DNA from 3 places in the Peribacillus phoenicis genome. Region 1 is predicted to be linked to each of the others. Evidence: a T-box and tRNA genes for the amino acid it is inferred to sense, from the RefSeq annotation. Region 1 holds a T-box; the other regions hold tRNA genes.
What was found. The T-box of region 1 lies ahead of pheS (phenylalanine--tRNA ligase subunit alpha). A T-box ahead of a tRNA ligase gene usually reads a tRNA of that ligase, here a tRNA-Phe.
Positions count from the first base shown of each region.

Region 2: it encodes a tRNA-Phe, which carries the amino acid that the T-box ahead of pheS (phenylalanine--tRNA ligase subunit alpha) is inferred to sense. The anticodon was not compared.
Region 3: it encodes a tRNA-Phe, which carries the amino acid that the T-box ahead of pheS (phenylalanine--tRNA ligase subunit alpha) is inferred to sense. The anticodon was not compared.

Region 1 covers NZ_JBDFMF010000001.1:3,590,351-3,594,986, reverse strand. The annotation lists gene ABC374_RS17635 (general stress protein) at 1-137, shown strand, start outside; gene ABC374_RS17630 (general stress protein) at 518-901, shown strand; gene sspI (small acid-soluble spore protein SspI) at 918-1,127, opposite strand; gene ABC374_RS17620 (TrmH family RNA methyltransferase) at 1,250-2,008, shown strand; T-box leader at 2,053-2,294, shown strand; gene pheS (phenylalanine--tRNA ligase subunit alpha) at 2,353-3,393, shown strand; gene pheT (phenylalanine--tRNA ligase subunit beta) at 3,422-4,636, shown strand, end outside.
Region 2 covers NZ_JBDFMF010000001.1:4,305,119-4,309,754, forward strand. The annotation lists gene ABC374_RS21115 (hypothetical protein) at 804-1,187, shown strand; tRNA gene ABC374_RS21120 (tRNA-Leu) at 1,837-1,917, opposite strand; tRNA gene ABC374_RS21125 (tRNA-Cys) at 1,926-1,999, opposite strand; tRNA gene ABC374_RS21130 (tRNA-Gly) at 2,008-2,082, opposite strand; tRNA gene ABC374_RS21135 (tRNA-Gln) at 2,086-2,160, opposite strand; tRNA gene ABC374_RS21140 (tRNA-His) at 2,196-2,271, opposite strand; tRNA gene ABC374_RS21145 (tRNA-Trp) at 2,289-2,362, opposite strand; tRNA gene ABC374_RS21150 (tRNA-Tyr) at 2,373-2,456, opposite strand; tRNA gene ABC374_RS21155 (tRNA-Thr) at 2,473-2,548, opposite strand; tRNA gene ABC374_RS21160 (tRNA-Phe) at 2,556-2,631, opposite strand; tRNA gene ABC374_RS21165 (tRNA-Asp) at 2,644-2,719, opposite strand; tRNA gene ABC374_RS21170 (tRNA-Met) at 2,725-2,798, opposite strand; tRNA gene ABC374_RS21175 (tRNA-Val) at 2,902-2,977, opposite strand; tRNA gene ABC374_RS21180 (tRNA-Glu) at 2,993-3,067, opposite strand; tRNA gene ABC374_RS21185 (tRNA-Ser) at 3,077-3,168, opposite strand; tRNA gene ABC374_RS21190 (tRNA-Asn) at 3,174-3,248, opposite strand; rRNA gene rrf (5S ribosomal RNA) at 3,258-3,373, opposite strand; rRNA gene ABC374_RS21200 (23S ribosomal RNA) at 3,492-4,636, opposite strand, start outside.
Region 3 covers NZ_JBDFMF010000001.1:4,539,647-4,544,282, forward strand. The annotation lists gene ABC374_RS22430 (TraR/DksA C4-type zinc finger protein) at 140-889, shown strand; tRNA gene ABC374_RS22435 (tRNA-Glu) at 931-1,002, opposite strand; tRNA gene ABC374_RS22440 (tRNA-Ser) at 1,006-1,096, opposite strand; tRNA gene ABC374_RS22445 (tRNA-Asn) at 1,098-1,172, opposite strand; tRNA gene ABC374_RS22450 (tRNA-Ile) at 1,185-1,261, opposite strand; tRNA gene ABC374_RS22455 (tRNA-Gly) at 1,267-1,340, opposite strand; tRNA gene ABC374_RS22460 (tRNA-His) at 1,345-1,420, opposite strand; tRNA gene ABC374_RS22465 (tRNA-Phe) at 1,437-1,512, opposite strand; tRNA gene ABC374_RS22470 (tRNA-Asp) at 1,536-1,611, opposite strand; tRNA gene ABC374_RS22475 (tRNA-Met) at 1,618-1,691, opposite strand; tRNA gene ABC374_RS22480 (tRNA-Ser) at 1,795-1,887, opposite strand; tRNA gene ABC374_RS22485 (tRNA-Ile) at 1,908-1,984, opposite strand; tRNA gene ABC374_RS22490 (tRNA-Met) at 1,995-2,071, opposite strand; tRNA gene ABC374_RS22495 (tRNA-Ala) at 2,100-2,175, opposite strand; tRNA gene ABC374_RS22500 (tRNA-Pro) at 2,193-2,269, opposite strand; tRNA gene ABC374_RS22505 (tRNA-Arg) at 2,279-2,355, opposite strand; tRNA gene ABC374_RS22510 (tRNA-Leu) at 2,365-2,453, opposite strand; tRNA gene ABC374_RS22515 (tRNA-Gly) at 2,466-2,540, opposite strand; tRNA gene ABC374_RS22520 (tRNA-Leu) at 2,549-2,630, opposite strand; tRNA gene ABC374_RS22525 (tRNA-Lys) at 2,639-2,714, opposite strand; tRNA gene ABC374_RS22530 (tRNA-Thr) at 2,735-2,810, opposite strand; tRNA gene ABC374_RS22535 (tRNA-Val) at 2,821-2,896, opposite strand; rRNA gene rrf (5S ribosomal RNA) at 2,908-3,023, opposite strand; rRNA gene ABC374_RS22545 (23S ribosomal RNA) at 3,142-4,636, opposite strand, start outside.

The DNA of each region.
Region 1 (4,636 bases):
TTTCTGCCGATACTGACAAAGCCCTTGATGCTCAAGGATCACTGGATCGGACCCTGAGCCCGAATGACAGCGGGCAGCAAGAGGAAGGCTTACAAGATGAATATATCAAAAATCGAATTAATACCGACAATCTGTAATACGCAAAAAGAACAGCCTGCATAAGGCTGTTTTTGTTTGTTTTTTTACTGTTGTCGTTATTGGATTGCAGAAATTTGCGACCCTCCTGCCGAATTAGTGGCTAGCCGAGACACCGCAGCCGCTTGCTTTGATGTGGCTTGGCAGACGGTTGGCGGAAAGGGGGCGGATTCTGAAATCAACTGCAGCGTTTTTTAATAAAACTGCAGGCAAACTCGATTTTCTTAGAGTTAGCCACAAGCTGTTATTTTTATAAAAACCCTTTAGGCAGAGGGTTCCCTTGTTCGTCTCCATAGACTATTTGCTTGTTTATTGATAAAGCTGCAAGGTATAATGACAAAGGAATTTTATTTTAAGTAAAGTAACAAGGAGGGGGAGAAACATGGAAAAAAACGTATATGGTGTTTTTGACTCTAATCCGGAACTACTTGCTGCAATTTCAGACTTAAAAGCAAAAGGCGTATCTGGCACCCAAATGACAGTGGCAGCTGATATAAAAAATCATGTGCAGCTTGGAAATGAACATACGGATATACTGATCATCGCCAATCAGGATAAGGAGGACACTCTTTTCTTAAAAATCTTCCACTACTTCACAGATGAAGGATCTGGAGATTTACGCAGCTTTTTCACGAAATATGGCTACTCTTATGATGAGACAAAAGCGATGCTTGAAGAAGTGAGCTCTAAAAAATTCATCTTGCTGCTTGATGAAGAAGTCTCCATCGAAGAACTTAAGGCTGGCGAAGCGAAATTAAAAAAATAACAGCCTCTGAAGGCTGTTATTTTTTTAATCCTGATTCAAGGGCAGTGATCATTTCCTGTTTTTCCTGCTCGGATGAATTTTGCCAGATGACCTCGAATAATACTCCCAATCCAGGAAGCATTTTTTCTTCGCCATTTTGTATGGCATCGACAATCGTGTCTTCCAGCTGCTCTTGCGAATTTCCAGATACATTTTGGATGATCGCATTACGTAAGTTTAAATTCATAATTATTCCTCCTCTAACACATAATGACTGACATTAATAGCATTTCACAAACTCGCATGCAATATGTATGTGAATTGCGTTATAATAGGAAAATCAGTGTGAAGTTAAAGGAGCGTTTACCCTTGAAATATATCGAATCCTTAAAAAACCCGCAAGTTAAGCAATGGAAAAAACTTTTGACCAAAAAAGAACGCGATAAAACAGGTAAATATTTAATCGAGGGTTTTCACCTAGTTGAAGAAGCCTTAAAAGAAGAAATCGTCTTGGAAGTGATCATAAATGAAGAAACTGAAATGCCTGCCCATTTTAAGGTGGAAGGCACAGAACTCATTTATGTGAAAAATGATATTATGAAGGCGATATGCGATACCGAAGCCCCGCAGGGAATTGCCGCGGTTTGTGAACAGAAATCAACGAGCATGGCGTCCATCAATCCGGATAAGCTATTGTTGATCGATGCCGTTCAAGATCCAGGTAATATTGGAACGATGATCAGGACAGCGGATGCAGCTGGAATCGATGCAGTCATACTTGGCGAAGGGTGTGCTGATTTGTATAATCCTAAAGTGGTCCGTTCGACGCAAGGAAGCCTCTTTCATATGCCTGTCATTAAAGGGAACCTTTCCGAAATCATCGATGAGCTGAAGCAAAGCGGCACACCGGTTTATGGCACGGCATTAGAAGGGGCATCGCCATTTGAAGAAGTGGAAAAGTCTTCCCAATTTGCCCTGCTGGTCGGTAATGAAGGCCAAGGAGTATCGAAGGAATTACTGGAGAAAACGACTAAAAACCTCTATATTCCCATCTACGGAAAAAGTGAATCATTGAATGTGGGGATCGCTGCCGGGATTTTAATGTACCATTTACGAAAATCGATTTGAAACGGCCGAAGAATTATAATATAATAAAACAGAATTTTATAATGAAAACAACGATGACAAAGAGTAGTAGCTTAAGTTAACCATATCCAGGGAGAAAATGCCTTGACTGAAAGCATTTTTATGGCACTGCTTAAATGAATTCACCTTTCGAGTTGGCATTGGGAAGACAGAATGTCCGAAAAATGTTCCGGTGAAGAGCCGTTATTTTTAATGAAGTGAGTGCAGAAGTTTTTTTGTTTGTGCACTAATAAGGGTGGTACCGCGATACATAAACCTCGTCCCTTTAGGGATCGGGGTTTTTTTGTGTTCATTTTTACAAAAGGAAAATAAAGGAGGAAGACATGATGCAGGAACGTTTACTAGAACTGCAGGAAGAAGCGTTGCAAAAAGTTGCCGCCGCTTCCGAATTAAAAGAACTGAATGAAGTCCGTGTTGCTTATTTAGGGAAAAAAGGGCCAATCACTGAGGTATTGCGCGGCATGGGTAAATTATCTGCCGAAGAACGCCCGAAAATCGGGGCACTAGCCAATGATGTACGGGAAGCGATCGCAACAAAGATCGAGGAGAAACAAAAAGCGCTTGAAACTGCGGCAGTCAATGCCAAGCTAGCAACTGAAACCATTGACGTCACACTTCCAGGACGTCCGGTAAACAAGGGGAATCTACACCCATTAACACGTGTCGTGGAAGAAATCGAAGACTTATTCATCGGGATGGGTTATACCGTTGCGGAAGGTCCTGAAGTCGAAAGCGACTACTACAACTTCGAGGCACTTAACTTGCCAAAAAGCCATCCGGCACGTGATATGCAGGATTCCTTCTACATCACGGATGAAATCCTTATGCGTACGCACACTTCACCTGTTCAAGCCAGAACGATGGAAAAACATAAAGGTCAAGGTCCTGTTAAAATCATTTGCCCAGGAAAAGTTTATCGCCGTGATAACGATGATGCGACACACTCCCACCAATTCCAGCAAATTGAAGGGTTGGTCATCGATGAGAACATCAGCATGAGCGACCTGAAAGGAACGCTAGACGTATTTGCGAAAAAAGTATTCGGGCAAGACCGTGAAATCCGTCTTCGTCCAAGTTTCTTCCCATTTACGGAGCCTTCCGTCGAAGTGGATATTTCTTGTAAAATCTGCGGCGGTAAAGGCTGCAGCGTATGTAAACAAACAGGCTGGATCGAAGTGCTTGGCGGCGGGATCGTTCATCCGAACGTCCTTGAAATGGCTGGCTTCGATTCCAAGAAATACTCTGGATTCGCATTTGGAATCGGCGTGGAACGGATTGCCATGTTGAAGTACGGTGTGGACGATATCCGTCATTTCTATACGAATGATGTTCGATTCTTAAAACAATTCAACCATCACGAAGCATAAATTTTTATTTTAAAAAGGAGGACCTACCATGTTTGTTTCATATAAATGGTTACAAGATTATGTTGACCTTTCAGGCATCAATGCGACGGAGCTAGCTGACAAAATCACGAAAAGCGGCATTGAAGTTGAAGGGGTGGAAAAGAAAAGTGAAGGGCTAAAAGGGGTCGTCATCGGGCATGTCATAGAACGTGAACAACATCCAAATGCGGATAAATTGAATAAATGCCAAGTTGATATCGGGGCCGAAAATCCCGTTCAGATCATCTGTGGAGCACCGAATGTAGATAAAGGCCAAAAAGTCGCAGTCGCTACTGTTGGCGCAGTCCTTCCAGGTAATTTCAAAATCAAGAAAGCGAAACTTCGCGGAGAGGAATCGCACGGGATGATTTGCTCGCTTCAAGAATTGGGCTTCGAATCCAAGCTTGTTTCCAAGGATTATGCGACAGGTATCTTCGTCTTCCCTAATGATGTGGAAGTAGGGAAAGATGCATTGGAGGAACTTGGTTTAAGTGATGAAGTGCTGGAACTTGGGCTGACTCCAAACCGCTCCGACGCATTGAGCATGCTTGGTGTTGCATACGAAGTGGGAGCCATTCTAGGCCGGGAAGTGAAATGGCCGGTAGTCGAGAAAGAAGAGGCTGCTGAAAAAGCAACTGATTATATCAGTGTCAAAGTGGAAGCGAAAGAAGATAACCCGATATACATTGCTAAAATCATCAAAGATGTTAAGATTGGACCCTCACCGCTTTGGATGCAAACTAGGTTGATGTCTGCAGGTATCCGACCTCATAATAATGTGGTGGATATCACGAACTACATTTTACTTGAATACGGCCAACCTCTCCATGCCTTTGATTATGACCGCTTTGGTTCAAAGGAAATCGTCATCCGCAGAGCAAATGATGCTGAAAAAATCGTAACATTGGATGAAGCGGAACGCACTTTGACACCTGACCATTTAGTGATCACAAATGGCAGCGAGCCTGTTGCGATTGCTGGTGTGATGGGCGGAGCGGATTCCGAAGTGAAAAATGATACGACGAACATCATTATTGAAAGTGCATATTTTGCAGGTACAGTAGTTCGCAAAGCTTCAAAGGACCATGGATTACGTAGTGAAGCCAGTGCCCGCTTTGAAAAAGGCGTCGACCCGGCCCGTGTTCGTGAAGCTGGAGAACGTGCAGCACAATTGATTGCACAATATGCAGGCGGAACAGTCTTACAAGGAGCAGCAGAAGTTGAC
Region 2 (4,636 bases), 710 kb from region 1:
TATTTAGGAAGCTTTGTGAATTAAAACATACTCTCAAAAAGTATGACCTCAAGTCACTGAATGGACTGTCTGCAATCACAGTTCCCACACACTCTTCCTCCGCTGCTGCTAATAATGCAGTAGCACCACCCATAGAAAAACCTATTAACCCAATCAACAGCACCTTGCATATCATTTTTTTCATAATAACCCAAAGTGGTCATATTACCCTCTGAATTTACCCAAGCCCTAAAATCAAAAAGCAAGCAACTAACCTCCTCGCCAATTAGAAATTTTACTAATTCCAACGCATTAGCCCTAGGTTCTACTCTATTTGCCAAGTATCCATAGCCAAAAATCAAGACCATTTTTTCTTTCCCCAAAGCCGGTATAAACCATCCCTATAAATTTATTTCATTCCCCCTACTTTTGAATTCTATATCTTCAAATTCCATTAAATAATCACTAGGATAACTATTTACAGGTTTCGCATTCGGATGTATCAATTTTCACCCAACAAATAAAGAAACCAAAACTATAAGAACCACTACGATAATAAAGCCCAAAATTAAATATCCCAAAACTACCCACTTCCTATTTATTTAAACTATTTTACCAGTTATTTCACATCTCAAGATTTTTTTTTAGAAACGCCAATCACCAAAAAAGAAACCCCCAAAAAAACATTTAAGGTATACAATAAAACGTGCAACTTAAATTCTAATTATTGTACAATTAAAAAAATCAAAATGTTCCTCACCATTAATTTCAACATAGTCTGGAGTTAGATCGTCCACATAAAAAGACACGCCAAAAAGAAGGAGGTGAAGTTACAAATTCGCAATGGAGTAAAGTTTGGTAGAAGGAAAATCGAATTGACTGACACATTTCCATCTGTCTATCAAGAATGGAAACAACAGAAGAGTAAAGGAAACACGAAAGGATTTGTTGCTTGTAATGCACGTGCAACAAACGAATTTAAAGAAAAGGAATCGCTTGCTTATGTGGTGAATCGCTTCATGAATCCGTATGAAAAGAAATTCTTTAGTGTACGTGGCATAGAGGTGAATGAAGATATGTATGCATTATCTGAATTCATTCAGTGGATATGGAGAAGCAGAATCAGGAAAGGTAAAGCTATTAACCTATACATTCCAAGTAAACGTATGCGGTCAATATTAGAAGAATATTTATTGAATGATATGTAAAGTTATTGACCAACTGTATCTCCAGCAGTTGGTCACAATTAACTAATATTTCTGCATTAATTTAAAATATTAGTTAGGGTAAATTAAAGGTATGATTTCGTTTAGTTTTATTCTCTCCTTGTCTAATTCCTTTGTTAGAGTAGACAAATATGCGTCTAACATAAATCTATTCAACATCATGTCATTTAAATCAATTAATTTTTCTGGAAGTTTTCCTTTACGTGTTCTTCAGTAACACTGGAAGGTTTAAGTACAGTTAAGTCTATACCCTGTTCAGATTAGTGAGTTAGAAAAACTGAAATTTCATTACGATAATACTTGATGGTGTACGGTCTCAAATTGCGTATATCACAATCTCTTTCAAACAGTTCTCATGCATCTTTGAACGATTGGACGTACGATTGCTTTTTTTGACGAACAATAGAAAGTTCAGCTTCACTTAAACCATTTTTCCGCCTAGCCATTACAGTAATCACCCCTATCTATGCACACGATTAGTTCACACGATTAGAAGATATTTAGTAAAGACCATTTCTCAAAAAATAAACACAAAAAAACCGTTACCCACTACTGTGAGAAACGGTTTAAATTGCGGTACTTATTCACTATTAAATTACTGATATAAGCACCATGTTTCGACTTCTTTTGATACCGGTGGCCGGGGTCGAACCGGCACTCCAGAGGAACACGATTTTGAGTCGTGCGCGTCTGCCAATTCCGCCACACCGGCATGTTTGTTGGAGGCGGCAACCGGAATCGAACCGGTGGTAAAGGTTTTGCAGACCTCTGCCTTACCGCTTGGCTATGCCGCCAACGTTTTTGGAGCGAAAGACGGGATTCGAACCCGCGACCCCAACCTTGGCAAGGTTGTATTCTACCACTGAACTACTTTCGCATATGGCTGGGCTAGAAGGGATCGAACCTTCGCATGACGGAATCAAAATCCGTTGCCTTACCGCTTGGCTATAGCCCAATAACGTTGTAATCATTATACCATGTTTTTTAAAATGGGGCGACTGATGGGAATCGAACCCACGAATGCCTGAACCACAATCAGGTGCGTTAACCACTTCGCCACAATCGCCATTATAGGATTGAAATTGGCAGGGGTAGTAGGACTCGAACCCACACTGGAGGTTTTGGAGACCTCTGTTCTACCTTTAAACTATACCCCTGTAAGAAAAATGGTGGAGGGGGGCAGATTCGAACTGCCGAACCCGAAGGAGCGGATTTACAGTCCGCCGCGTTTAGCCACTTCGCTACCCCTCCGCATATGGATGAAACATGGTGCCGGCAAGAGGACTTGAACCCCCAACCTACTGATTACAAGTCAGTTGCTCTACCAGTTGAGCTACACCGGCACTACTATGGTGGCTCAGGACGGAATCGAACCGCCGACACAAGGATTTTCAGTCCTTTGCTCTACCGACTGAGCTACTGAGCCAAACAATAAAAATGGCGGTCCCGACGGGAATCGAACCCGCGATCTCCTGCGTGACAGGCAGGCATGTTAACCGCTACACCACGGGACCATAGATTGCGGGGACAGGATTTGAACCTGCGACCTTCGGGTTATGAGCCCGACGAGCTACCGGACTGCTCCACCCCGCGACGGTAATAATGTTGCTATTGAGCATCAAGTTTTCGTGTTGAGCGTTTCAATGGGCTGAATAATCAATCCTTTATGCAGAAACAACCTGATCTTATTGAAAAATGGTGGAGGATGACGGGATCGAACCGCCGACCCTCTGCTTGTAAGGCAGATGCTCTCCCAGCTGAGCTAATCCTCCAATATGTTGTCTAAATGGTGACCCGTACGGGATTCGAACCCGTGTTACCGCCGTGAAAGGGCGGTGTCTTAACCGCTTGACCAACGGGCCAGGTATAAATGGCGGAGAGCAAGGGATTTGAACCCTTGAGACAGGGTTACCCGTCTACACGATTTCCAATCGTGCTCCTTCGGCCACTCGGACAGCTCTCCAATAATGGCTCCGCAGGTAGGACTCGAACCTACGACCGTTCGGTTAACAGCCGAATGCTCTACCACTGAGCTACTGCGGAACAATATAAGCTTGGCGACGTCCTACTCTCACAGGGGGAAACCCCCAACTACCATCGGCGCTGAAGAGCTTAACTGCCGTGTTCGGAATGGGAACGGGTGTGACCTCTTCGCTATCGTCACCAAACAATGTTTACATTTTTTCAAGACATATATTATTATAACGTCTTTTTGAGAAAATGCAAGAAGAAATTTTCATTCTTTCAAAACTAGATAATAAGAAGGTATTTCATTTTTAAAAAGCGTTGGTTAAGTCCTCGATCTATTAGTATCAGTCAGCTCCACATGTCACCATGCTTCCACCTCTGACCTATCAACCTGATCATCTTTCAGGGATCTTACTAGCTTGCGCCATGGGAAATCTCATCTTGAGGGGGGCTTCATGCTTAGATGCTTTCAGCACTTATCCCGTCCGCACGTAGCTACCCAGCTATGCCTTTGGCAAGACAACTGGTACACCAGCGGTGCGTCCATCCCGGTCCTCTCGTACTAAGGACAGCTCCTCTCAAATTTCCTGCGCCCGCGACGGATAGGGACCGAACTGTCTCACGACGTTCTGAACCCAGCTCGCGTACCGCTTTAATGGGCGAACAGCCCAACCCTTGGGACCGACTACAGCCCCAGGATGCGATGAGCCGACATCGAGGTGCCAAACCTCCCCGTCGATGTGGACTCTTGGGGGAGATAAGCCTGTTATCCCCGGGGTAGCTTTTATCCGTTGAGCGATGGCCCTTCCATGCGGAACCACCGGATCACTAAGCCCGACTTTCGTCCCTGCTCGACTTGTAGGTCTCGCAGTCAAGCTCCCTTGTGCCTTTACACTCTACGAATGATTTCCAACCATTCTGAGGGAACCTTTGGGCGCCTCCGTTACTCTTTAGGAGGCGACCGCCCCAGTCAAACTGCCCACCTGACACTGTCTCCCACCCCGATAAGGGGCGCGGGTTAGAATTTCAATACAGCCAGGGTAGTATCCCACCAACGCCTCCACCGAAGCTGGCGCTCCGGCTTCTCAGGCTCCTACCTATCCTGTACAAGCTGTACCAAAATTCAATATCAGGCTGCAGTAAAGCTCCACGGGGTCTTTCCGTCCTGTCGCGGGTAACCTGCATCTTCACAGGTACTATAATTTCACCGAGTCTCTCGTTGAGACAGTGCCCAGATCGTTACACCTTTCGTGCGGGTCGGAACTTACCCGACAAGGAATTTCGCTACCTTAGGACCGTTATAGTTACGGCCGCCGTTTACTGGGGCTTCGGTTCAAAGCTTCGCTTGCGCTAACCTCTCCCCTTAACCTTCCAGCACCGGGCAGGTGTCAGCCCCTATACTTCGCCTTGCGGCTTCGCAGAGACCTGTGTTTTTGCTAAACAGTCGCCTGGGCCTATTCACT
Region 3 (4,636 bases), 950 kb from region 1:
GGACTGAGCTCATCCGCTCAGTCCTTTTTTCTATGTTCCGATGCATATTGTTTTCCTATACTCCAATTCGGGTAATAGATAATACAACCATCTTACCAATATAAAATGAGATTTGGACTTTAGAAGGAGTGAATAGGATATGGCAACGAAACATCAAACGCAAAAATTAAAAAAGGAACTGCTTCAAGAAAGAAATGAATTAAGTAGTAGAATTCAAAATGATGAACAATCCGTTCTGGATAAAAGCCAGACGGAATCCGTAGGGGAATTATCATCTTATGATAATCATCCTGCTGACCTAGGAACCGAATTATTCGAGATGGAACGGAATCAAGCACTCGATGAGCATGCACAATCAGAAATGGAGAAAATCGAGGAAGCATTAAAAGCAATGGAAGAAGGTTCGTATGGCCAGTGTAAAACCTGCAATAGGGAAATCCCCATCGAGAGGCTTGAAGCGATCCCAAGCACCCTCTACTGTGTCGAGCATGCCCCGGAAGGTCCTAATACACAAGAGCGACCAGTGGAAGAGGATATATTGATTCCATCCAAGGGTGATCATTTTGAAAACCGTCATGGAAATGAAATAGTGGATAAAGAGGATAGCTTTGGTGAAGTCGCCAAATTCGGTACATCCGAAACGCCATCTGATTACACCGGCGATCATGACAATTATAATGACCTTTATAAAACCGAAGATGAAACGGATGGATTTCCAGAAGACTATGAAGGATTTGCAGCAAATGATATCGAAGGTAAAAATAGGGTGGATATACCGAACAAAAAGCAAAAGGAATATGAAGATACATTAGAAGAAGAAAATATCGATTCCCTGCTTGGGGACATCCCTTATAAACAAAAAGATAGTTATGTCAATGAAAAGAAATGAAAAAAAGAAGCATACATGAATGTATGCTTCCTTTTTTGTTATGACCCGTACGGGATTCGAACCCGTGTTACCGCCGTGAAAGGGCGGTGTCTTAACCGCTTGACCAACGGGCCAAATGGCGGAGAAGGAGGGATTTGAACCCTCGCGCCGCTCGCGCGACCTACACCCTTAGCAGGGGCGCCTCTTCAGCCTCTTGAGTACTTCCCCATGGCTCCGCAGGTAGGACTCGAACCTACGACCGTTCGGTTAACAGCCGAATGCTCTACCACTGAGCTACTGCGGAACAATATGAATATGGTGGGCCTAAATGGACTCGAACCATCGACCTCACGCTTATCAGGCGTGCGCTCTAACCAGCTGAGCTATAGGCCCATATTTGGAGCGGGTGAAGGGAATCGAACCCTCATCATCAGCTTGGAAGGCTGAGGTTTTACCACTAAACTACACCCGCGAAATGGGGCGACTGATGGGAATCGAACCCACGAATGCCTGAACCACAATCAGGTGCGTTAACCACTTCGCCACAACCGCCGTAATATGAAAGATATGGTGGCTCAGGACGGAATCGAACCGCCGACACAAGGATTTTCAGTCCTTTGCTCTACCGACTGAGCTACTGAGCCCCATTTGTATTAAATTTAAAAAATGGCGGTCCCGACGGGAATCGAACCCGCGATCTCCTGCGTGACAGGCAGGCATGTTAACCGCTACACCACGGGACCTAATAATTGCGGGGACAGGATTTGAACCTGCGACCTTCGGGTTATGAGCCCGACGAGCTACCGGACTGCTCCACCCCGCGACGGTAATAATGAAACGATTTGCATCAAGTTTTCGTGTATATCGTTTTTTCGCTTCCTCTATGTAAGGTTGTTTAAAAACAACTTGCTGCTTTTTTAAAAAAATGGAGGAGGTAGAGGGATTCGAACCCCCGCGGGATTTGACTCCCCTGTCGGTTTTCAAGACCGATCCCTTCAGCCGAACTTGGGTATACCTCCACGGCATTAAAAAATGAATATGGTGGACCTTGTAGGACTCGAACCTACGACCGGACGGTTATGAGCCGTCTGCTCTAACCAGCTGAGCTAAAGGTCCTTATATTTATTGGTAGCGGCGGAGGGGATCGAACCCCCGACCTCACGGGTATGAACCGTACGCTCTAGCCAGCTGAGCTACACCGCCAATATAATATAAGTATCTGATTGAAAAATGGTGGAGCCTAGCGGGATCGAACCGCTGACCTCCTGCGTGCAAGGCAGGCGCTCTCCCAGCTGAGCTAAGGCCCCATTCATTAAAAATCACGTGGTCGGGAAGACAGGATTCGAACCTGCGACCCCTTGGTCCCAAACCAAGTGCTCTACCAAGCTGAGCTACTTCCCGCAATAAACATGGTGCGCCCGGCGGGAGTCGAACCTACAACCTTCTGATTCGTAGTCAGATGCTCTATCCAATTGAGCTACGGGCGCATATTAAGATGGTGCCGAGGACCGGAATCGAACCGGTACGGTAGTCACCTACCGCAGGATTTTAAGTCCTGTGCGTCTGCCAGTTCCGCCACCCCGGCACATACGAAAAGTGGAGCGGAAGACGGGATTCGAACCCGCGACCCCAACCTTGGCAAGGTTGTATTCTACCACTGAACTACTTCCGCATGTAAGATGCGGGTGAAGGGACTTGAACCCCCACGCCTTGCGGCGCCAGATCCTAAGTCTGGTGCGTCTGCCAATTCCGCCACACCCGCATATAAAATGGTGAGCCATGAAGGATTCGAACCTTCGACCCTCTGATTAAAAGTCAGATGCTCTACCAACTGAGCTAATGGCTCGTGCTTGTACTATCTTAAAATGGTGCCGGCAAGAGGACTTGAACCCCCAACCTACTGATTACAAGTCAGTTGCTCTACCAGTTGAGCTACACCGGCAGGTGTAAAATGGTGGAGGATGACGGGATCGAACCGCCGACCCTCTGCTTGTAAGGCAGATGCTCTCCCAGCTGAGCTAATCCTCCATATAAAACCTGCTTGGCGACGTCCTACTCTCACAGGGGGAAACCCCCAACTACCATCGGCGCTGAAGAGCTTAACTGCCGTGTTCGGAATGGGAACGGGTGTGACCTCTTCGCTATCGTCACCAAACAATGTTTACATTTTTTCAAGACATATATTATTATAACGTCTTTTTGAGAAAATGCAAGAAGAAATTTTCATTCCTTCAAAACTAGATAATAAGAAGGTATTTCATTTTTAAAAAGCGTTGGTTAAGTCCTCGATCTATTAGTATCAGTCAGCTCCACATGTCACCATGCTTCCACCTCTGACCTATCAACCTGATCATCTTTCAGGGATCTTACTAGCTTGCGCCATGGGAAATCTCATCTTGAGGGGGGCTTCATGCTTAGATGCTTTCAGCACTTATCCCGTCCGCACGTAGCTACCCAGCTATGCCTTTGGCAAGACAACTGGTACACCAGCGGTGCGTCCATCCCGGTCCTCTCGTACTAAGGACAGCTCCTCTCAAATTTCCTGCGCCCGCGACGGATAGGGACCGAACTGTCTCACGACGTTCTGAACCCAGCTCGCGTACCGCTTTAATGGGCGAACAGCCCAACCCTTGGGACCGACTACAGCCCCAGGATGCGATGAGCCGACATCGAGGTGCCAAACCTCCCCGTCGATGTGGACTCTTGGGGGAGATAAGCCTGTTATCCCCGGGGTAGCTTTTATCCGTTGAGCGATGGCCCTTCCATGCGGAACCACCGGATCACTAAGCCCGACTTTCGTCCCTGCTCGACTTGTAGGTCTCGCAGTCAAGCTCCCTTGTGCCTTTACACTCTACGAATGATTTCCAACCATTCTGAGGGAACCTTTGGGCGCCTCCGTTACTCTTTAGGAGGCGACCGCCCCAGTCAAACTGCCCACCTGACACTGTCTCCCACCCCGATAAGGGGCGCGGGTTAGAATTTCAATACAGCCAGGGTAGTATCCCACCAACGCCTCCACCGAAGCTGGCGCTCCGGCTTCTCAGGCTCCTACCTATCCTGTACAAGCTGTACCAAAATTCAATATCAGGCTGCAGTAAAGCTCCACGGGGTCTTTCCGTCCTGTCGCGGGTAACCTGCATCTTCACAGGTACTATAATTTCACCGAGTCTCTCGTTGAGACAGTGCCCAGATCGTTACACCTTTCGTGCGGGTCGGAACTTACCCGACAAGGAATTTCGCTACCTTAGGACCGTTATAGTTACGGCCGCCGTTTACTGGGGCTTCGGTTCAAAGCTTCGCTTGCGCTAACCTCTCCCCTTAACCTTCCAGCACCGGGCAGGTGTCAGCCCCTATACTTCGCCTTGCGGCTTCGCAGAGACCTGTGTTTTTGCTAAACAGTCGCCTGGGCCTATTCACTGCGGCTTTTCTGGGCTATTCACCCTAAAAAGCACCCCTTCTCCCGAAGTTACGGGGTCATTTTGCCGAGTTCCTTAACGAGAGTTCTCTCGCACACCTTAGGATTCTCTCCTCGCCTACCTGTGTCGGTTTGCGGTACGGGCACCTTACATCTCACTAGAGGCTTTTCTTGGCAGCGTGGAATCAGGAACTTCGGTACTATATTTCCCTCGCCATCACAGCTCCGCCTTAATGGAAACGGGATTTGCCTCGTTTCCGGCCTAACTGCTTGGACGCGCATATCCAACAGCGCGCTTACCCTATCCTTCTGCGTCCCCCCATCGTTCAAACGATGTATAGGTGGTACAGGAA